3 regions of the Cellulomonas sp. Marseille-Q8402 genome follow, and region 2 is predicted to be linked to each of the others. Evidence: riboswitches for the same ligand, from Rfam matches in the RefSeq annotation. Region 2 holds a riboswitch; each other region holds the start of a gene.
The links. Region 2 has a riboswitch for S-adenosylmethionine ahead of ACWPWW_RS08900 (DUF1737 domain-containing protein). Riboswitches for the same ligand answer to the same signal wherever they lie in the genome.

Region 1 (6,950 bases), 1.6 Mb from region 2:
CGACGGTCAGGCCGGCGATGTCCGCGGCCTCGTCGATCTCGGTGATGTCGCTGCCGGCCTTCACCAGCCAGCCGAGCTCGTCGTTGCGGTACGAGGAGAAGTCGAACGTCTCCTTGCGCTCCTCGGTGACGGTGACGTTGGAGATCACTGCGTCGACGTCGCCGGACTGGACGGCCAGCGGCCAGTCGGCCCAGGCCTTGACCTGCAGGTCCAGGTCCTTGCCGAGCGCGTCGGCGACCAGCTGCGCGATGTCGGTCTCGTGGCCGATCGGGGTCGCGTCGTCGTCCGCGAGGAACGCCAGCGGCGCGACGTACGCGCTGACCGCGACGGTGAACGTGTCCTTGTCGGCGAGCTCCGGCGGGAGCAGCGCGATCGCGTCGGGGTTCTCGGTGGTGCGGATCCGGTCCTGCTCGGGCGAGGTGTCGACCTCGAGCCCGGCTGCCTCGGCGGCGGCCTGCAGCTCGTCGCCGACCTCGCCGTTCTCGGCGGCGTCGGAGGTCCCGCCGCAGGCGGCGAGCAGGGCCAGGACCGGGAGGGCGGCCAGGGCGGCGCGCACGGGTCGGCGCCGCAGGACCGGGCGCGTCGTGGTGGTGGTCATCGGGAGGTACCTCTCGGGGAAGGGGTGAGGGGAGGAAGGAGTCAGCGGACCTTGTCGAGGAACGCGCGGGTGCGGGCGTGGGCGGGCGCGGTGAGCACCTGGGCCGCGGGGCCCTGCTCGACGACGACGCCGGCGTCCATGAACACGACGGTGTCGGCCACGTCGCGGGCGAACCCGACCTCGTGGGTGACGACCACGAGCGTCGTGCCGCCGTGCGCGAGCCCCTGGATGACGGCGAGCACCTCGCCGACCAGCTCGGGGTCGAGCGCGGACGTCGGCTCGTCGAACAGCAGCAGCGACGGCCGCATCGCCAGCGCCCGGGCGATGGCGACGCGCTGCTGCTGGCCGCCGGACAGCTGCCGGGGCCGCGCGTCCGCCTTGTCGGCCAGGCCGACGCGGGCGAGCAGCGCCCGGGCCTCGGCCTCGACCTCGGTGCGGTCGCGGCCCTGCGCCGAGACGGGCGCCTCGACGACGTTCTCCAGCGCGGTCAGGTGCGGGAACAGGTGGAAGTTCTGGAACACGAACCCGATGCGGGTGCGCTGGCGCAGCACGTCGCGCTCGGTGAGCTCGCGCAGCACCGGCCCGCGTCCGCGGCGACGGGTCCGCTGCTGCGCGTACCCGATCACCTCGCCGTCCAGCGCCACGAATCCGCGGTCGGGCCGCTCCAGGTGGTTGATCAGCCGCAGCAGCGTCGACTTGCCGGAGCCGGACGGGCCCAGGATCGCGGTGACCTCGCCCGGCCGGACCTCGAGGTCGACGTCCCGGAGCACCTCGAGCGTCCCGTAGGACTTGTGCAGGCCGTGGATCTGCAGGTGGCCGCCGGCGGGGCGGGCGTCGGGCGCGGCGATCGGGGCGATCGCCGTCCGGGGCAGCGTGGTGGTCATGCCGGGCCTCCGTCGCGCGGGGTCTCGAGGTGGGCGTCCCGGCGTGCGCCGGCGCGGGTGAGGTGGCCGCGCCGCGTGCCGGCGGGTCCGGACAGGAACGACGGCGGCAGGTCGGCGGGCAGCGGCCGACCGGTCGCCCGCGCGGCGGCGACGCCGAGCGTCCACCGCAGCCGCTGGAACGGCGTCGGCGGCAGGGTGCGCAGGGCGCCCTTCGCGTGGTGCCGCTCCAGGTAGTACTGGGCGACGGTCAGCACCGTGGTGGTCGCGAGGTACCACAGGGCCGCGACGATCAGCAGCGGGACGACCCGCTGGTTGCGGCCGTAGATCACGCCCACCGTGTAGAACAGCTCGCCGTACGCCAGCACGTAGACCACGGACGTGCCCTTGAGCAGGCCGATGATCTCGTTGACCGACGTCGGGACGACCGTGCGCATGGCCTGCGGCAGCACGATCCGCAGCTGCTGCCGGGCGCGCGGGATGCCGAGCGCCGCGGCGGCCTCGTGCTGCCCCTGGTCGACGCCGAGGATGCCGGCCCGCACGATCTCCGCCGAGTACGCCGCCTGCGACAGCCCGAGGCCCAGCACCGCGGCGCCGAACTTGTCGACCACGTCCAGGGTGTCGAACGCGAGGAACGGCGGTCCGAACGGGATGCCCAGCGACAGCTCGGGGTACAGGTACGCGAGGTTGTACCAGAGCAGCAGCTGCAGGATCAGCGGCACCGACCGGAACACCCACGAGTACGCCCAGGACACCGAGCGCAGCAGCGGCGACCGGGACAGCCGCATGAGCGCGAGCACCGTGCCGAGCCCGAACCCGATCACCGCCGCGACGGCCGTGAGCCGGATCGTCGCCCACACGCCCTGCAGCACCGACGGCCAGGTCAGGTACTGCGCGACGACGTCCCACTCCCACTGCGGGTTGGTCAGCAGGGAGCTGAGCACCATCGCGAGCAGTACGGCTACGCCGGCCGTCGCGACCCAGCGGCCGGGGTGCCGGGCGGGCAGCACCGGCAGGTCGGCCAGCGCCGTGGCGGTCGCCGGCGGGCCCGCGGGCGGCTCGACCACGACGGCTGCCGGGGCGCTCACCGCTGCACCAGCCACTTCTCGAAGGCGTGCGGCACGAGCTCGCCCGGGTAGTCGGCCGGCTCGAACAACGGCGTGTAGCCCGCCGCGAGGTACAGGCCGACCGCCTCGGGCTGACGGGGACCGGTGGTCAGGTACAGCCGCGGGTACCCCCGGGCGGCCGCGCGCGCCTCGAGCTCGTCGAGCACCACGCGGGCCAGGCCGCGGCGCCGGTGCTCGGCGTGCGTCCAGATGCGCTTGAGCTCGGCGGTCGGCACGGCGGGTGCGCCGTCCGCGTCGCGGGCAGCGGGGTCGGCGAGGCGCGCGGCGTCGCCGTGCTCGGGCTCGGTCCGCCGGCGGAAGGCCCCGCCGGCCACCGGCGCGCCCTCCTCCAGGACGAGCACGAGCTCGCCGTCCGGGGGCGCGATCTCGTCGGCGCCGTCGTGCTGCAGCTCGTCGCGCAGCTGCGCCGGCGTCAGCAGGCCGGTGTAGCGGGTGCTGTACTCGTGCGCCAGGCCGTCCAGCAGCGGGCCCACCAGCGGGTCCTGCAGGCGGACCGCGCGCACGGTCAGCCGCGCCGGGTCGGCCGGCCGCGGGTGCGGCAGGCTCGTCGTGGTCATCGGGTCACCTCGATCGGGTGAAGGGGTCGGACGTCGGACTGGCGGGGCCGGTCGGGCGGGGCGGGCGGGGCGGGCCGGAGCCGGAAGAGGCCCGCCTGCTGCAGCGCGGGGACGACGCGGTCGACCAGCGCGTCCAGGTCGGCCTCCGGTGACGAGGGCCGGACGACGAAGCCGTCGGCCGCGCCGGCCCGGACCCAGTCCGCGGCGACACCGGCCAGGTCCGCCCCGGTGCCGGCGAGCACCAGCGCGCGGTCCCCCGCCCGGCCGGGCTCGGCGTCGCCGGGACGCTCGACGGCGCGGACGAGGTCGAGGCGGGCCGCGGCGCTCGCCCGGTCGTCGGCGAGCGCGACGTCGACGTCCGCCAGGACCCGCACGGCGTCCGCGCGCCGGCCGGCCGCCGTCGCGGCGGACCGCACCAGCTGCCGCAGGCGGGCACCGCTCGCCGGGTCGGGGACGGCCACCCGCGCCACGTCGGCGTACCGGCCCGCGACCGCCGCGCCTGCCGGCCCGGTCACGGGGACCACGACGAGCGGGCGGACACCGGCGCCGGGCGCGGGCGCGGCCGCCGCCCGGCCGCGCACCGCGAACCGGATGCCCTCGTGGTCCACCCGGTACCGCCCCTGCCCGTCGCGCCGGACGGCCCCGGCGTCCTGCCCGCCGTCCCACGCCGCGACGACGGCGGCGAGCGCGGCCGCGGCGTCGGCCGCCCAGGCGGCGTCGTCGGCCTCGTCCCGGTACCCGGCCGGCGCCGCGAGCTGCCAGCCCGCGAGGGCGCCGGCCCGCTGGACGCCGCGGATCGCGGCCGCCAGGTGCGCCGGCTCGACCTCGCGGTGCGCCACGCCGGCGACCAGCGCGGTCTGCGACGCGAGCGGTGCCACGCGGGCGGCGGCCACGGCGGCGTCGAACCGGCCGGGCACCTGGCGCCGGCCGGGGTGCAGCAGCAGCGCGTCGCCGAGCACGACCAGGTCGAGCAACCCGCGGTCGGCGCGGTGCACCAGCCGGGCGAGGCGCTCGCCGTCGAACGGGCGCGCCGCCACCGTGGCGAGCGGCCCGTGCTCACCCGGGCGCGCGCCGACCGCGCTGAGGTCGACGCCGAGGACGACGTGCGTCGCGCCGAGGTCGGGCGGCTCGTGCGGCGGGTCGTGCGGCTCGTGCGGCACAGCGGCTCCGGCCGGGCTCGGGGAGGAGGCGGGCATGACGGCTCCGTTCGGGGACGGCGGTGCCCCGCGTCGCGCCCGGCCGGCCGGCCGGGGACGGCCGGCCGTGCTCGCGCAGGGAGAGCGGGTGCGCGGGCGGCGCCACCGTGCTCCGGATCATGCGATCTCCTCCTGCGCCCGCCGGGGCGGGCTCGCGCGTTGCCCGCTGCCGGTCGGCAGCGGACCTGGTCCTCACCCGGGGCACCCACCCACGCGGGGGTTGCCGTCCGACGAGCCGGGGCTTGGTGTCGGAGCTCATGACCTGCCGGACCCCGCCGACGCGCTGGCTCCCCAGGGAGTCCGTCGTCGTGGTCCGGTGCCGGGGAACATACGAACCGGCGTCCGCCCGCGTCAACGAATCCGTGCCGCGTCTCGCATCGCGGAGCGTTGTCACGGGACGAAGGTCCCAGCGGGACGCACGGTCCCGGATCGTGAGAAGTCGGCGGCACCTGCTCGGTGCTGGGCCGCATCGCTGCTAGACACCCGCCCAGGTCGAGAGTCCCAGCGCCAAGCCCCGGCTCGCTGGGCAGCAACCCCACATCACGGCGGGGTGCTCCGGGAGATGACCTGGCCGTCGGCCGGACGCCCGCGAGGGTGCCCGCTCCGCCGCGCGGCAAGCGTGATCGACCCTTTGCGAGGCACTCCATGACGTCCCGTCCCCCTGCCGTCGTCGCCGTCTCCGGCAACCCGCGACCCGGCTCCCGCACCCTGCTCGCGGCCCGCGCGGCCGCCGACCGCGTCGCCGCCCTGCTCGGTGGTTCCCCCGAGGTGGCCACCGTCGACCTCGCGGAGATCGCCGGGGAGCTGCTCACCCCCGTGCACCCCGCCGCCGACGCCGCGCTGGCCCGGCTCGCCGCCGCCGACGTCGCGGTGGTCGCGACCCCGGTCTACAAGGCCTCCTACACGGGCCTGCTGAAGGCGTTCCTCGACCTGTACGGCCCCGACGGCCTCACGGGCGTCGTCGTCGTGCCGCTCGTCGTGTCCGGCAACCCCGCGCACGCGCTGGTCGGCGAGGTGCACCTGCGCCCCGTCCTGGTCGAGCTCGGCGCGGTCGTGCCGACCCGCTCGCTCACCGTCACCGAGGGGCAGCTGGCCGACCTGGACGCCGTCCTCGACACCTGGCTCGTGCGGGCCGAGCCGGCGCTGCGCCGCGCCGCCGGCGCCGACGCCGGGCTCGCGGCGGTGGCGCGGTGACCGCCGAGCGCGCCGACCTCGACGCCCTGGAGCACCTCCTGGCCGAGCAGGACGAGCCGCAGCTCGACCCGCAGCAGTTCAAGTCCGTGTTCCGCCGGCACCCCGCCGGCGTGGCCGTGGTTGCGCTGCGCCACGAGGGGCGCCCGGTCGGGTTCACCGCGACCTCGGTGATCTCCGTGTCGGCGGCGCCGCCGCTGCTGGCGTTCTCGCTGGCGTCGACGTCCTCGTCGTGGCCCGCGGTGTCCGCGGCCCCGACGCTGGCGGTCAGCTTCCTGGCCGACCACCAGGACGACGTGTCGGCCCGGTTCGCGACCAGCGGCGTCGACCGGTTCGCCGACGGCGGCTGGACGTCCCTGACCACCGGCGAGCCCGTCATCGACGGTGCCGTGTCCTGGGTGCGCGCCCGCGTGCTCCAGCGCACGCCGGTCGGCGACAGCTACCTCGTGTCCCTGCGCGCGCTGTCCTCGAGCGCCGCGGCCGACGCACCCGCCGCCGCCACGGCGTCGCCGCTCGTCTACCACGACCGCAGCTACCACCGGATCGGCGACCACTCGGCGCTCTGACGCCGCCGCGCCGCCGTCCCCCACCACCTTTCCGGAGCCCTGACATGACCGTCCCCCCGCTGTTCCTCGGCCTCGACGTCGACGGCGCCGGCAGCCACCCCGCGGCCGCCGCCGCGTCCGGGCTGCCCGCCGCCGACCTCGTCTCCGGCGCCCGCCTGGCCCGCACCGTGCGGCACGCGGAGAACGCCGGCCTCACGTTCGCGTCGTTCGCGGACGCCGTCCTGCCCGCGACCCCCGGCGCCACCACCGCGGCCCGGCTCGAGGCCGTGACCCGCGCCGCGTTCGTCTCCCGCACCACCACGGCGATCGGCCTGGTGCCCGAGGTGCCGACCACCTACCCGGAGCCGTTCCACGTCGCCGCGCAGCTCGCGGCGCTCGACCTGGCCGCCTCCGGCCGCGGCGGCTGGATCGCCGCCGTCACCCCGGGCGGGGCGACGCCCGCCGCCTACGGCCGCGCCGCGGTGCCCGACCTCGACCGGGAGGCCCGCGACGTCGTCCAGGTGGTGCGCGACCTCTGGGACTCGTGGGAGGACGACGCCGTGATCCGCGACGTCGCCACCGGCCGGTACGTCGACCGCGAGCGGATCCACCGCGTGGACTTCACCGGGGAGAGCTTCTCCGTGGTCGGGCCGCTGATCACGCCCCGCCCGCCGCAGGGGCAGCTGGTCGTGCTCGCCCGGCCCGGCGACGTGGCACCGGGCGAGCGGGACGAGGAGCTGGTGGACGTCGCCCTCGTCGGGGGGCCGGACGTCGCGGCCGCGCGCAGGTCCGCCGCGGCCGCGCGCACGGCCGGCGCCGCGCTGGCCGCGATCGAGGTCGAGCTCGTGCTCGACA
Region 2 (6,950 bases):
GCTCGCGTGTTCCTGACCCGGGTGTGTTGTCGCTGAGCTGACGACCTCGCGCGCCCGCGGCCCGACGGCCCTCGCTGCGCACCCGCCTCGTCCCGAGGACCACATCCGCATGGCTGCTCAGCCTGTCCTGGACCGCGCGCTCGCGGTCGCCACCCGTCACGTGCCCTCCGCCCGCGTCGCGCTGCGCCGGGCCGCCCGCAGGTCCACGTCTCCGGCCGCACCCGCATCGCTCGTCGCCGAGCCTGCGGCAAGCACGGAGCCGGGATCGCACCCGCCCCGCTCCCGGCTCGTCGAGGCCGCACCGGTCGCCGCCGTGCGACCGCTCGGCCCGGCCCCGGTCGTGCACGTCCGCACGCCGGCGTACGGCGTGCGGACGGTCGAGGCGCGGCCCGGCTCGGAAGCGGCGATCACGGTCGCCGCGCGCACGGCGGACGTCATCCGGCTCGGCTTCTCGGCGGCGGTGCCGTCGATCGGGGCACTGGCCCGGGTCACCGCTCTCGTCGAGGACGCGCTCGCGGAGGCCGGGCGCGACCGCGCCGAGGTGCGGGTGCTGCTCGACCTCGAGGTGGTGCTGGCGGACGACGAGCGCTCCGCCCGCCGCAAGCGCTCGCAGCTCGAGTACCTGGACGCGCTCGCCGGCCTGAGCTGGGCGCCGGCGGACACGCGGGTCGTGACGACCGCGGGCCGGTTGCTGGCCGAGGTCGTGGAGGTCGCCCGGCGCGCGGGCGTCGACGGCGTCGTGCTGCACCCGCTGGCCGGTGGCGCGGCGGTGGAGGAGGAGCTGCACGCGCTGGTCGCGTGACGGCGCCGGGTGGCGTGCGCGCCTCGTGCCCTGGGTACCGTGTCGGCCATGACGAGGCTGTGGCAGTGGGCGGTGCTGGGCGCGGTGCTGCCCGCGGTGTGGCTGGTGGCGATGGTGTGGGTGCAGTCCGACCCGCAGTACCGCGCCGGGTTCCTGGGCTACGCCCTGCTGATGTACGTGATCGCGGTGATCCCCGCCGTCGTGCTGTTCACGCTGCTCGGCGCGCTCGTGCTGACGGTCGCCCGGCGGCTGCCGGCACGGGGTGACGCGCGCCGGGGCCGGGCTTTGGCGGTCGCCGTCGTCGGGTGCGCCGTCGTGACCACGGTGGTCGGCGCGCTCCTCGCCTCCGGGGGCGGCGTGGCGGTCACGTTCGCGCCCGAGGTGCTCGGGTGGTCGGCGCTGGTGGTCGGGCTGCCGCTGACGGCGTGCGCGGCCGCGGCGTGGAGCCGCTGGCGTCCGGACCCGGCGGACGCGGTGCCGAGCGCGCCGGGCGGTGCGCAGGCCTGACGCGGTCCGCGACCGCCCGGCGCGGGCGGGTCAGGCGCGCAGGGCGGAGAGCGCCTGGTCCAGGTCGTCGCGCAGGTCCGCGACGTCCTCGAGGCCCACGGACAGCCGCACCGTCGACTCCGCGATGCCGACGGCCGCGCGACCGGCGGGCCCGAGCTTGCGGTGCGTCGTCGTCGCGGGGTGCGTGACCAGCGACTTGGCGTCGCCGAGGTTGTTCGAGATGTCGATGACGCGCAGGGCGTCCAGCACCGCGAACGTCGACTTCTTCGCGACGTCGGGCGTGGCGCCGTCCGGCACCCGCAGGTCGACGGTCACCACGGTGCCGCCGCCGTCCTGCTGCGCGAGCGCCAGCGCGTGCTGCGGGTGCGACGGGAGGTACGGGTACCGGACCTGCGCCACCGCCGGGTGCTGCTCCAGCCAGCCGGCCAGGGTCAGCGCCGAGGCCGTCTGGTGCCGGACGCGCAGGGACAGCGTCTCCAGCCCCTTGAGCAGCACCCACGCGTTGAACGCGGACAACGACGGCCCGGTGTTCCGGATCAGGGTCTGCACCGGGCCGTGCACGAACGCGTCGGAGCCGAGGATCGCCCCGCCGAGCACGCGCCCCTGCCCGTCGATGTGCTTGGTCGCCGAGTACACGACGACGTCGGCGCCGAGCAGCAGCGGGCGGGACAGCACGGGGGTGGCGAACACGTTGTCGACCACGACGACCGCGCCGGCGGCGTGCGCGAGGCGGCTGACCGTGGCGATGTCGACCAGGTCCTGCATCGGGTTGGACGGCGTCTCGAAGAACACGACGTCCGCCGGGGTCGCCAGCGCCTCCTCCCACTGCGACGGGACGTGGCCGTCGACGTAGTCGGTGCGCACCCCCCACTTCGCGAGGATCTCGTCGAAGATCACCACGGACGACCCGAACAGCGCCCGCGCCGCGACGACGCGCGACCCGGAGCGGACCAGCGCGGCGAGGGCGGTGAACACCGCGGACATGCCGGACGCGGTGGCGTAGCAGGCCTCGGCGCCCTCGAGCAGGCGCAGCCGCTCCTCGAACGTCGACACCGTCGGGTTGCCGTACCGCGAGTAGAGGAACCGGTCGGCCTCGCCCGCGAACGCCGCCTCGGCGTCCGCGGCGTGGGCGTAGACGTAGCCCTGGGTGAGGAACAGCGCCTCGGACGTCTCCTGGAACGGCGTGCGCACGCTGCCGCCGCGGACGGCGAGCGTGTCCGGGCGCAGCCCCTCCAGCGGCAGGCGGTCGTCGCGCCAGGCCGCCGGGCCGGGAGCCGTCCCGGCGTCGCCGCTCACGCCTCGCGCCAGGGCAGGCCGGCGGCGCGCCAGCCCCAGTGCCCGCGCTGCCCGTCGGGGCCGACGTCGCCCTCGAACCCGCTCAGCACGTTGTACGCCGGGCCCAGGCCGGCGGCGGTGACGGTGCTGGCCGCGGCGACCGAGCGCACACCCGACCGGCACAGGAACACGACCGGGCGCGGGTCGTCGGCCGTCACGCCGGCGTCCGCGAGCTCGTCGAGGAACCGCGGGTTGGGGCGGCCGAACCCGTCCGTCCACTGCACGAAGGCCGTGCGGCCCTCGCCGGCGTCCGCGGTGTCGGGCACGCCGACCGACTGCCACTCGCCCTCGGTCCGGACGTCCACCAGGACGACGCGGTCGTCGGACAGCAGCAGGTCCCAGGCCTCCTGCGGGGTGAGGTCACCCGCGTAGGGCGCGCTCACAGCGGACGCACCTGGGCGCTGCCGGAGGTCGCGGCCGGCAGGACCAGGGCCTGCGCCACCACCACCCGCTGCCCGTCGAAGGTCGCGGCGGGGCTGCCGTGCAGCTCGTAGCCCTCGGCCAGCGCCGCGCTCACCCGCTCGCAGAACGTGCGGTCGTCCGGCCCGGTGAGCAGGCGGTAGCGCAGGCGGTCGTCGGTGTCGGTCATGCGTGTCCTCCATCGGTTCTGGCGGAAGCACCCTCGGCCGGGCCCGGCAACTGCCCAGGTCCGCGGGTTGCTGCGGCGTCGTCGAGCCAGATCTCTCAGCCGCTCTGGATGGTGCGGCGATGCTACGCCATCACCGCCGCGGCGCGGTTCACCCGGACCGGTCCGTGGACCGCGGTTGACACGTCCGCGGCGGCCGTCCCATCCTCGACGCAGGTCATGAGCGCCAGCGTCAAGCCCCGGCTCGCTGGCCGGCAACCCTCCCTCCGCGGCGGGGTGCCCCGGGTGACGACCTGGTCGACCGCCGTTCGGCGGCCGGCAAGCGCGGGGTCGCCCGGTCCGTGACGGGCTCCCCACCGATCGTTCGGGGGTACTCCCATGTCCGTCACCGGAACCACCTCGTGTGCACCGGCCCAGACCGCTCTCCTGCCCGTCGTCGGCGGCGACACGCCCGTCCCGCTGGTCGACGGCCGGTCCGTGCCGTACGCCAACCTCGACTACGCGGCGTCCGCACCCGCGCTCGAGCAGGTCGCCGCCCGCGTCGTCGAGGTGCTGCCGCTGTACGCGTCCGTGCACCGCGGCGCCGGGTACCTGTCGCAGGTGTCCACCGCGCTGTACGAGGCGTCGCGGGCCGCGGTCGCGCGGTTCGTCGGGGCACGCGCGGACGACGTCACCGTCATCACGCGCAACACCACCGACGCGCTCAACCTGCTGGCCGGCTGCGTGCCGGACGGCGGCCGGGTCCTGGTCCTCGACGTCGAGCACCACGCCAACCTGCTGCCCTGGGTCCGCTCCGTGCGCGGGTCCGGCCGGACGGCGACGATCCTGCCCGCCGCGCCGACCGTGGCCGCGACGCTGACGGCGCTGCGCGACGAGCTCGCCCGGCAGCCGTACGCCCTGGTCACGGTCACCGGCGCGTCCAACGTCACCGGGGAGGCGCTGCCGATCGCCTCCGTGGTCGCGCTGGCGCAGGAGGCCGGTGCGCGGGTGGCGGTCGACGGCGCGCAGCTGCTGCCGCACCGGGCGTTCTCGCTCGCGGCCAGCGGCGTCGACTACGTCGCGTTCTCCGGCCACAAGACGTACGCCCCGTTCGGCGCGGGTGCCCTGATCGGCCGGCGCGACTGGCTGGACACGGGCACCCCGTACCTCGCGGGTGGCGGCGCGGTGCGCGACGTCCGCACCGACCGGACGCTCTGGCAGCCCGCGCCGGCCCGGCACGAGGGCGGCTCGCCCAACGTGCTCGGCGCGGTGGCGCTCGCCGAGGCGTGCGACACCCTGGCCGCACTGCCGGCCGGTGCGCTCGCCGCGCACGAGCAGGCGCTGCGGGACCGCCTCGTCGCCGGGCTCGCGGACGTCCCCGGTGCGCGCGTGCTGCGGCTGTGGTCGGACTCCAGCGACCCGGTCGGCGTCGTCGCGTTCACCGTGGGCGACCACGACGCCGGGCTGGTGGCGGCGTACCTGTCCGCCGAGCACGGCATCGGCGTGCGCGACGGGCGGTTCTGCGCGCACCCGCTGCTGGCGCGGGTCGGCGTCTCCGGCGGCGCGATCCGCGCCTCGGTCGGCGTCGGCACCACGGCCGAGACGGTCGACCGGCTGCTCGCGGGCCTGCGGGCGTTCGTCACCGACGGCCCGCGCGCCGCGTACGAGGTCGTCGACGGCTGCTGGACCGTGGCGGGGGACACCCGCCCGCGGCCGGCGGTGTCGGGCATCGACACCATCGCCGCGACCGCCGCCGCCGCGTGCGGTCCGGCCGTGGAGGACTGAGGCCTCCCCGCAGACGCGGTCCGGGTCGGCCCGAGCGGGGGGCAGGCCGGCCCGGACCGCCTCAGCGCACCGTCACGCCGAGGTGCGCGGCGAGCGCCCCCGCCAGCTCCAGCAGCTGCTGGTTGCTGATCGTCGCGCCCTTCAGCCCCGCCGTGCCGTCGAGCCCGGCGAGGTCCGCGCCACGCAGGTCGACCTCCCGCAGCTGGGCCCGCGTGACGTCCAGCCGGCCGATCCGGCAGCCCTCGAACCGGACGCGCGCGGCCTTCACGCCCGCCAGGTCCAGGTCCCCGATGGTGCAGCCGACCAGCCGCACGTCCTGCACCCGCGAGTCCCGCAGGTTGAGGTAGTCGATCTTGCCGCCCTCGACGGTCACCCGGTCCCACGAGCCGCCGAACGCCTCCAGCGCGCCGAACCGGCAGTCGCGCAGCGTCACGTCCCGCCACGTCCCGGACCGGGCGCGGAACGTGCCGGCGCGGCAGTCCGCCAGCGTGGTGTCCACCAGGTGCGCGTGGTCGACCGTCGCGCCGTCGAGGTCGCAGCCCCGCAGCAGGCACTCGATGAACCGGCTGCTCTCGGCGTCGACCCCCGCCAGGTCGTGGCCGTCGAGCAGGAGGCGGTCGTAGTCGCCCTCCGGCTCGAGCGGTCCGGCGTAGAGCTCCAGCGTGTCCTCGGGCGGGGTGGTCATGGGACCAGGGTGGCATCCCGGATCGAGCCTGTGGACGACGGCCGCCGGCGGTCCGCGCCGCCGTAGCGTGCTGGCATGGAGATGCGGGACGTCATCGCAGCGGGTGCGCACTCGGCCGGCCCGGCCGAGTGGGTGGGTGCGTTCCTGCTGTCGCCCGGCGCAGCCGCGGTCGCGGCGGTCGTCGCCGCGGTGCTCGCGCTGACGGCGGCCCGGTCGCGGATCCGCGCGGACGTCACGATGGCCCGCGAGGAGCGACGGCGGGCCGAGGCCTCGATCGCGCAGGCGAGGGCTGCGCAGGTCGAGGACCGCGACTTCGCCCACTGGTGGGACGCGTACCGCTGGGCCGTCGAGCGCGCCGACGACGACCGGCGGCAGGACGTGGCTCCGGTGATGTCGGCGCTGGGGCGTGCGGCAACCACCCCTGTGACCGTCGCGCTCGCGGCGATAGCGTGGCCCGGGGGGTCCGAGGACGAGCAGGAGCACCGACATGACTGACCGGACCGACATCACCAGGCGGCCCACGAGGCCGAGCGGACGCGCGGCGCGCCGGCAGGCGCTCGCCGAGGAGGACGCACGGGACGAGGCCCTCTGGCGCCTCGAGCTCAGCCGCTTCGAGCCCCGGACCGGCGGGCACGACGACGCCCGGCGCGCGCGGGAGCGCGAGCAGGAGTTCATCCGGCTCTCGCTGGAGTCCGCCCGGTACTGGCACGAGGAGCACAAGCGCCTCACGCGCGGCGGGCTGGTGCAGCAGATGTGGCGGTCGCTGTTCACCTGACGCGCGTACGCCGGCACACCTCACACCAGCGGTCGCACCGCCGCCGACAGGTGCAGCTTCCCCCGCTTCCCGTCCCACGCCACGACCGTCCACCCGCTCCCGTCCTCGCCACGTCCCACCCGCACCGCGGGCGACGAGGGCAGCAGCACCGGTGCCGCGAACTCCACGTCCCACGTGTACGCCTCACCGCGCCGGGCGCCGACGTCGGCCAGCGCCCGCGCGGCGGTGTACATGCCGTGCGCGATGGCCCGCGGGAACCCGAGCGCCCGTGCCGTGAGCGGCGTGAGGTGGATGGGGTTCGCGTCGCCGGACACCGCCGCGTACCGGCGGCCGGTCCCGGCGTCGAGGGCCCACCGCCCGGTCGGGGCCGGGGGGACGAACTCGGCCCGGGCCGCCTCCTCGGGCGCGGCGCCCGGCAGCCGGACGCCGGGCGCGAGGTAGGTGGACACCCCGCGCCACGCGGGGACGTCGCCCGGCGCGGAGCCGGCGCGCCGGA
Region 3 (6,950 bases), on a different contig from region 2:
GGCCAACCCGACCCGCGACGAGCAGCTCGCGTGGCAGGTGCACGACCTGGAGCAGCTGCTCGGCCAGACCCGCGCCCGCGTCACGAGCCGGACCCCCGTGCCCGCCGACCTGGCGACGCTCGACGAGGTCCGCTGGCTGCTGGAGGAGCTGCGCGTCAGCCTGTTCGCGCAGCAGCTCGGCACCCCGGTGCCCGTCAGCGAGAAGCGCATCCGCAAGACGCTGTCGTCGCTGGCCTAGCCCGGCGGCCAGCACGCCGCGAGGTCGTCACTCGTGCACGAGGTCGTCCGGCAGACGTGACGACCTCGGCGAGGAGTGACGACCTCGCGGGTGGAGTGCTCGCTCAGCCCTCGTGGGACGCGCGGGAGTAGTCCTGGTCCTTCGTCTCGCGGGTGAGGACCAGCGCGATCAGCGTGAGGACGCCGGCGCCGGACAGGTACACGCCGACCAGCCAGGTGCTGCCGTCGGCCGCGGCCCACAGCGCGAGGGCCACGATCGGCGCGAGCGCGGCGCCGAGGATCGACGACACGTTGTAGGCGATGGCCGAGCCCGTGTACCGGACGTTGGTCGGGAAGAGCTCGGGCAGCAGCGCGCCCATCGGGCCGAACGTCGCACCCATCAGCATGAAGCCGAGCACCAGGAACGCCTGCACCATCGCGCCGGAGAACAGCAGGTCGTCCCGGAGGGTCAGGAACAACGGGAACGACAGGCCGAACAGGACGATCAGGGACGTCACGCCGATCAGCAGCTTCCGGCGGCCGATCCGGTCCGCCAGCGGGCCGGCGATCAGCGTGAAGATGCCGAAGAACACCACGCCGAGGATCTGCATCAGCACGAAGTGCACGTACGGGATGCCGAGGCCGCCGGGGTCGCCGTTCTCCGGGGCGGCCGCACGGGTGCCGTAGGTCAGCGTGAAGTTGGTCATCAGGTAGAACAGCACGTACGTCGCCAGCATGATGAACGTGCCGAGCAGGGTCGCGCGCCAGTGGAACTTCAGGGTCGTGCCGAGCGGGATCTTGGTGATCCGGCCCTTCTTCTCGGCGGCGGTGAACGCCTCCGACTCGACCAGCTTGAGCCGGACCCACAGGCCGATGATCACCATGACGGCCGAGAACAGGAACGGCACGCGCCAGCCCCAGGACATGAAGGCGTCCGAGCCCTGGCCGAGCACGCCGTTGATGATCAGGAAGATGCCGTTGGCGATGATGAAGCCGAGCGGCGCGCCGAGCTGCGGGAACGTGCCGTACCAGGCGCGCTTGCCCGCGGGCGCGTTCTCCGTGGCCACGAGCGCCGCGCCGGACCACTCGCCGCCGAGCGCGAAGCCCTGCGCCAGCCGCAGGATCAGCAGCAGCACCGCCGCCGTCACGCCGATCTGGTCCACCGTCGGCAGGACGCCGATGAGGAACGTCGCGACACCCATCGTCAGCAGCGAGTAGACCAGCGTGGTCTTGCGCCCGCGGCGGTCCCCGAGGTGGCCGAAGAAGATGGCACCGATCGGGCGGGCGACCATCGCGGCGCCGAACACCGCGAAGGACGCGAGCAGGGCGGTCGTCTCGTTGGCCGACGGGAAGAACAGGTGCGGGAACACGAGGACCGCGGCCGTCGCGTACACGTAGAAGTCGTAGAACTCGATGGTGGTGCCCACGAGGCTCGCGGCGATGACCCGCGAGGGCGAGTTCAGCGGCTTGGGTGCGGCCGGCTCGGTGGTGGACACGGCGGTGGCTGACATGCGGGACGACTCCGGTTCGACGGGCTGCGAAGGCCTCGGGGAGGCCTGTGGGCACGGGACCACCGTCGGTGGTCCCGGGTCGGCTCGCAGGCCGGCTCGGGTGACGCACGCGGTGCTCCAGCGCACCGGCGACCTTACGCCGTCTCACGAGGTAGACAACCCACGTCCACATCGTGGTACCGCTGGGACGGCGTCCCCAGGTCACGAGCCCGGGTGGGTGGTGGACGCAGCCGGCCGGCTGTCGGACGGCTGCGGCAGAGTGGCCGCCATGACGAGCACCGACGCACCCGGGGACCCCGCCGAGCCGGCACCGCCGGTGGAGAACCAGGTCCAGCACCCCGTGACCGCCGCGACCGCGGGCGCACGCCCGGCCGGCCGCCGGTGCTTCGGCGACGGCGACCCCCTCTACGAGCGGTACCACGACGAGGAGTGGGGCGTGCCCGTGCACGGCGAGCGCTCCCTCTACGAGCGGGTCACGCTCGAGGCCTTCCAGTCGGGGCTGGCGTGGATCACCGTGCTGCGCAAGCGCGAGGCCTTCCGGGAGGCCTTCGCCGGCTTCGACCCCGCCGTGGTCGCCGCGTACGACGAGCACGACGTCGAGCGCCTGATGGCCGACGCCGGGATCATCCGGAACCGCGCCAAGATCACGGCGACCATCGCGAACGCCCGGGCGCTGCTGGACCTGCACGCCCAGGGCCGGACGCTCGACGCGCTGTTCTGGGCGTACGCGACCCCGGCGGCGGACCGAGCGCGCGCCCGGACCTTCGCGGACGTGCCGGCGACGACGCCGGAGTCGGTCGCCCTCGCCAAGGAGCTGAAGTCGCTCGGGTTCCGGTTCGTCGGCCCGACGACGGCGTACGCCGCGATGCAGGCGTGCGGGATGGTCGACGACCACCTCGCGGACTGCCCGGTGGTGCTGGCGCGCGCCTGAGGCCACGCGCGCACCGCGACCTCACCCGTCCGCGAACTCCCGCACCGGCGACCCGTCCACGTCCACGTCGACCCGGAACACCGCCCCGCCCCGCTCCTCCTCGGCGGACGCCGGCCCCGGCAGAGCGTCGCCGCCGGTCCACGACCCGCCGCTCGACGCCGTCGTGACGTACAGCGCCCCCGACCCCGCCGGCCCGAACCCCGGGCAGGTCACGTCGGGCACCGGCACCGCGTACGCACCCCGCGGCGTCCCGTCGGCCGCGAACCGGAGCACGTGCCCGCCGCCGTACGTGGCGATCCACAGCCCGCCCTCGGCGTCGACCGCGGTGCCGTCGGGGCCGGGCCCGTCGGGCCTGAACGCGAGGAAGGGCTCCGGCTCCCCCGCCGTCCCGGCCGCGACGTCGTAGGGGAGCCGGTGGACGACCTTCGCGTCCGTGTCGGTCAGGTAGAGCACGCTGCCGTCCGGGCTCCACGCGATCCCGTTGCCCAGCGCGACGCCGGTGAGGGCGGTGTCGACCTCGAGCCCGCCCGGTCCGCCGACCACCCGGAGCACGACGCCGTCACCTGCGGACCCGCTCCGCGGCAGGGTCGAGACCCAGAACCGCCCCGCCGGGTCGCAGCCGCCGTCGTTGAACCGGTAGTCGTCGGGCATGTCCTCGGGCCGGGTCAGCGGGCCGAGCCGGGTGCCGTCGTGCACCGCGAGGCCGTCGGCCGTGGCGAGCAGCAGCCCGCCCGAGGAGGTCGGCCACGCGACGCCCACCGGTGAGGTGGTGCTGAGCACGGTGTCCCGGGCGGGGTCGCCGTCGGCCCAGCGGTGCACGGCGCGGCCGTCGATGTCGACCCACACCAGCGCGGACGACCGCGCGTCCCAGACCGGCCGCTCCCCGAGCCTGCGCGCGGTGCTCTCCGAGCAGGCCTGCGCGCCCGTGGCGGCGTCGGCGACGAGGTCGCGCACGTCCAGGCGGTCGCGGTCGGCGGGGCGGGGGACGCGGCGCAGGTCACGAGGGCTCACCTCCCGCAGCCTCGCACGGGGCCGCCGGACCCGCACGGGCGCGCGCCCGCCGGTGTGATCCGGGCCACGAGAACGTGACGCGTCAGGGGCACTGGACGCCCACCCGCACGCGTCCTAGGGTTGCCGCACCATCCAGAGCGACCGAGAGACCTGGCTCGTCGACGTCGCAGCAACCCCCTCCGCGTGGAGGGTGTGGGTGCTTCCGCCAGGTTCGATGGAGGCGACGATGAGCAGTACCGGCGTACCCCTGCACCCGGGCCACGGCGACGTGGTCGCGGACGGCCTCGGCGCGGTCGACCGCCCGACGGTGTCGTTCGAGCCTGTTCCCGCCGCGGAACCCGGACGCCGCCCCGCGCCTGTGGGCGACGGTGCAGGAGCCTGGCCTCGGCGCGCCCGGACTTCGTGTCCGTGACCTACGGCGCCTCGGGCAGCACCCGCCGCACGACGCGCGCGCTGGTCCGGCGGCTGCTGCGCGAGACGTCGCTGACGCCGATCGCGCACCTGACCTGCGTCGGGACCTCGCGCGAGGACCTGGCCGACACGATCGAGGAGTTCCTGGACGAGGGCGTCCGCTCGTTCCTCGCGCTGCGGGGCGACCCGCCGGCCGACCACTCGTGGGAGCCGCACCCCGACGGCCTGCCGACCGCGAGCGCGCTCGTGGGCCTGCTCCGGGAGATCGAGCGGCGCCGGTGCGCGTCGAGCCCGGCGCAGGCGGTGCGCGCCGCCTCCCGGCCGCTGTCCGTCGCGGTGGCCGCGTTCCCTCGCGGCAACGCCGGCTCGGGCGGCACGCTGCAGCAGGACGTCGAGGCGCTGCTGGCCAAGCAGCAGGCCGGTGCGGACTTCGCGATCACGCAGGTGTTCTACGACGCCGGGTCGTACGCCGAGCCTGGTGACGCTGGCCCGCGACGCGGGGGTGACCATCCCCATCGTCCCGGGGATCATCCCGATGACCGACCCGGCCCGCCTGCGCCGCGTCCAGCAGGCGACCGGCGTCCCGGTCCCCGCGGACGTGCTGGCGCGCCTGGACGCGTTCGACCCGGACGACCCCGCGGACGTCGCCCGGCGGCACCGGGCCGGCACCCGGCTCGGCGTCGACCTGGTGCACGCGGTGCTGGACGGCGGCGCGCCCGGCGTGCACCTGTACACGTTCAACACCCACGGTCCCGCGCTGGACCTGCTCGCCGGTGCCGGCCTGGGCGGAGACGGCCCCACCGCCCACAGCCGCGTCGAACCGGCCCCCACGACCACCCTGACCCCTGTCCCCACCAGGCCGAGGCGAGAGATGACCGAGCACCAGACCCACCCGTTCCCCGCCGCCACCGTCCTGGGCTCCCCCCGGATCGGGCCGCGCCGCGAGCTCAAGAAGGCCCTGGAGGCGTTCTGGGCCGGGCGCGCGAGCGCCGAGGAGGTCGAGGCGACCGCCGCGGACCTGCGCCGCCGTACCCGCACCCGTCTGGCCGGGCTCGGCCTGGACACCACGCTGCCCGCGATCCCGAGCGCGTTCTCGTTCTACGACCACGTGCTCGACGCCGCGGCCGTCCTCGGCGCGGTCCCGGAGCGGTTCGCCGACCTGACCACCGCCGACGGCGGCCTCGACCTCGCCGGCTACTCCACGGTCGCCCGCGGCCGCGGGGACGACCTGCCGCTCGAGATGACCAAGTGGTTCGACTCGAACTACCACTACCTGGTGCCGGAGATCGGCCCCGCGACGACCTTCCGGTACGCGAGCGACCGTCCGGTCCGCGAGCTGGCCGAGGGGCTGGCCGACGGCGTGCTCACCCGGCCGGTGCTGGTCGGTCCGGTGACGTTCCTGGCGCTCGCCAAGCCGACCGAGGACGCCCCCGAGGGCTTCCTGCCCATCGACCGCCTGGCCGACGTGCTGCCGGTGTACGCCGAGCTGCTGCGCGACCTGGCCCGCGCCGGCGCGACGTGGGTGCAGCTGGACGAGCCGGCCCTGGTGTCCGACTCGACCGGCGTCCCGGCCGACCGGCTGCTCGGCGCCGCGGCCGAGGCCTACCGGGTGCTCGCGACCGAGCTGCCCGCCGCCGAGCGGCCCGCGATCCTGGTCGCCGCGCCGTACGGCGACCTGCGCGACGCGCTCCCCGTGCTGGCGGGCACGGACGTCGAGGGCCTGGCGCTCGACCTGGTCCGGGGCGCCGCCCCGGCCGGCCCGGTACCCGGCCTGGAGGGCAAGGTGCTGGTCGGCGGCGTCGTCGACGGGCACAACATCTGGCGCGCCGACCTCGACGCGGCGCTCGGTGCCCTCGAGGGCCTGGAGGGGCTGGGTGCCCGCCAGGTGTCCATCGGCACGTCGACCTCGCTCTTCCACGTGCCGCACGACGTCGAGGACGAGACGCAGCTGGACCCGACGCTGCGCTCCTGGCTCGCGTTCGCCGACCAGAAGACGGCCGAGGTCGTCACGCTGGCCACGGGCCTGACCGAGGGCCGCGAGGCCGTGCACGCCGAGCTGCTGGCCGCGGCCGACGCGCGCCGGTCCCGCGCCGAGGCCGCGGGTGTCGTCCGGCCCGAGGTCCGCGAGCGCCTGGCGGGTCTGTCGTCCGAGGCGTTCCGGCGCGGTGCGTTCGCCGACCGAGCCGCCGCGCAGGCCGAGCGCCTGCAGCTGCCGGTGCTGCCGACGACGACCATCGGGTCGTTCCCGCAGACGCCGGAGATCCGGGTGGCCCGCGCGGCGTTCGGCCGTGGCGAGCTCACCGCCGCGCAGTACGAGGACGAGATGAAGGCGGAGATCCGCCGCGTCGTCGCGCTGCAGGAGGAGATCGGCCTGGACGTCCTGGTGCACGGCGAGCCCGAGCGCAACGACATGGTCCAGTACTTCGCCGAGAACCTCGACGGGTTCGCGGTCACGCAGCACGGCTGGGTGCAGTCGTACGGCTCCCGCTGCACCCGCCCGTCGATCCTCTGGGGCGACGTCTCGCGCCCCGCGCCGATCACGGTGCCGTGGACCACGTACACGCAGTCGCTCACGGCGAAGCCCGTCAAGGGCATGCTCACCGGCCCGGTGACGATCCTCGCCTGGTCGTTCGTGCGCGACGACCAGCCGCTGGCCGACACCGCGAACCAGGTGGCGCTGGCCCTGCGTGACGAGATCGCGGACCTGGAGGCCGCGGGCACCGCGATCGTGCAGGTCGACGAGCCCGCCCTGCGCGAGCTGCTGCCCCTGCGTGCCGACGACCACGCCGCCTACCTCGACTGGTCGGTCGCCGCGTTCCGCCTCGCCACCTCGGGCGTGCGGCCGGACACGCAGGTCCACACGCACCTCT

Region 1: linked by a shared signal. The riboswitch ahead of ACWPWW_RS01515 (NAD(P)H-dependent oxidoreductase) and the one ahead of ACWPWW_RS08900 (DUF1737 domain-containing protein) in region 2 are both predicted to bind S-adenosylmethionine.
Region 3: linked by a shared signal. The riboswitch ahead of ACWPWW_RS11195 (methylenetetrahydrofolate reductase) and the one ahead of ACWPWW_RS08900 (DUF1737 domain-containing protein) in region 2 are both predicted to bind S-adenosylmethionine.

The regions. Positions count from the first base shown of each region.
Region 1 covers NZ_CBCPLX010000001.1:325,006-331,955, reverse strand. The annotation lists gene ACWPWW_RS01540 (ABC transporter substrate-binding protein) at 1-598, opposite strand, end outside; gene ACWPWW_RS01535 (amino acid ABC transporter ATP-binding protein) at 640-1,482, opposite strand; gene ACWPWW_RS01530 (amino acid ABC transporter permease) at 1,479-2,567, opposite strand; gene ACWPWW_RS01525 (GNAT family N-acetyltransferase) at 2,564-3,163, opposite strand; gene ACWPWW_RS01520 (LLM class flavin-dependent oxidoreductase) at 3,160-4,359, opposite strand; SAM riboswitch class IV at 4,509-4,622, opposite strand; SAM riboswitch class IV at 4,850-4,985, shown strand; gene ACWPWW_RS01515 (NAD(P)H-dependent oxidoreductase) at 5,005-5,553, shown strand; gene ACWPWW_RS01510 (flavin reductase family protein) at 5,550-6,116, shown strand; gene ACWPWW_RS01505 (LLM class flavin-dependent oxidoreductase) at 6,161-6,950, shown strand, end outside.
Region 2 covers NZ_CBCPLX010000001.1:1,931,362-1,938,311, reverse strand. The annotation lists gene ACWPWW_RS08920 (hypothetical protein) at 110-802, shown strand; gene ACWPWW_RS08915 (hypothetical protein) at 851-1,309, shown strand; gene ACWPWW_RS08910 (O-succinylhomoserine sulfhydrylase) at 1,340-2,605, opposite strand; gene ACWPWW_RS08905 (rhodanese-like domain-containing protein) at 2,602-3,027, opposite strand; partial or broken gene ACWPWW_RS08900 (DUF1737 domain-containing protein) at 3,045-3,233, opposite strand; SAM riboswitch class I at 3,240-3,348, opposite strand; SAM riboswitch class IV at 3,446-3,561, shown strand; gene ACWPWW_RS08895 (aminotransferase class V-fold PLP-dependent enzyme) at 3,609-4,994, shown strand; gene ACWPWW_RS08890 (pentapeptide repeat-containing protein) at 5,056-5,679, opposite strand; gene ACWPWW_RS08885 (hypothetical protein) at 5,755-6,174, shown strand; gene ACWPWW_RS08880 (hypothetical protein) at 6,167-6,454, shown strand; gene ACWPWW_RS08875 (MaoC family dehydratase) at 6,475-6,950, opposite strand, start outside.
Region 3 covers NZ_CBCPLX010000002.1:20,195-27,144, forward strand. The annotation lists gene hrpA (ATP-dependent RNA helicase HrpA) at 1-238, shown strand, start outside; gene ACWPWW_RS11180 (MFS transporter) at 342-1,727, opposite strand; gene ACWPWW_RS11185 (DNA-3-methyladenine glycosylase I) at 1,996-2,658, shown strand; gene ACWPWW_RS11190 (SMP-30/gluconolactonase/LRE family protein) at 2,680-3,669, opposite strand; SAM riboswitch class I at 3,795-3,890, shown strand; partial or broken gene ACWPWW_RS11195 (methylenetetrahydrofolate reductase) at 4,078-4,494, shown strand; gene metE (5-methyltetrahydropteroyltriglutamate--homocysteine S-methyltransferase) at 4,559-6,950, shown strand, end outside.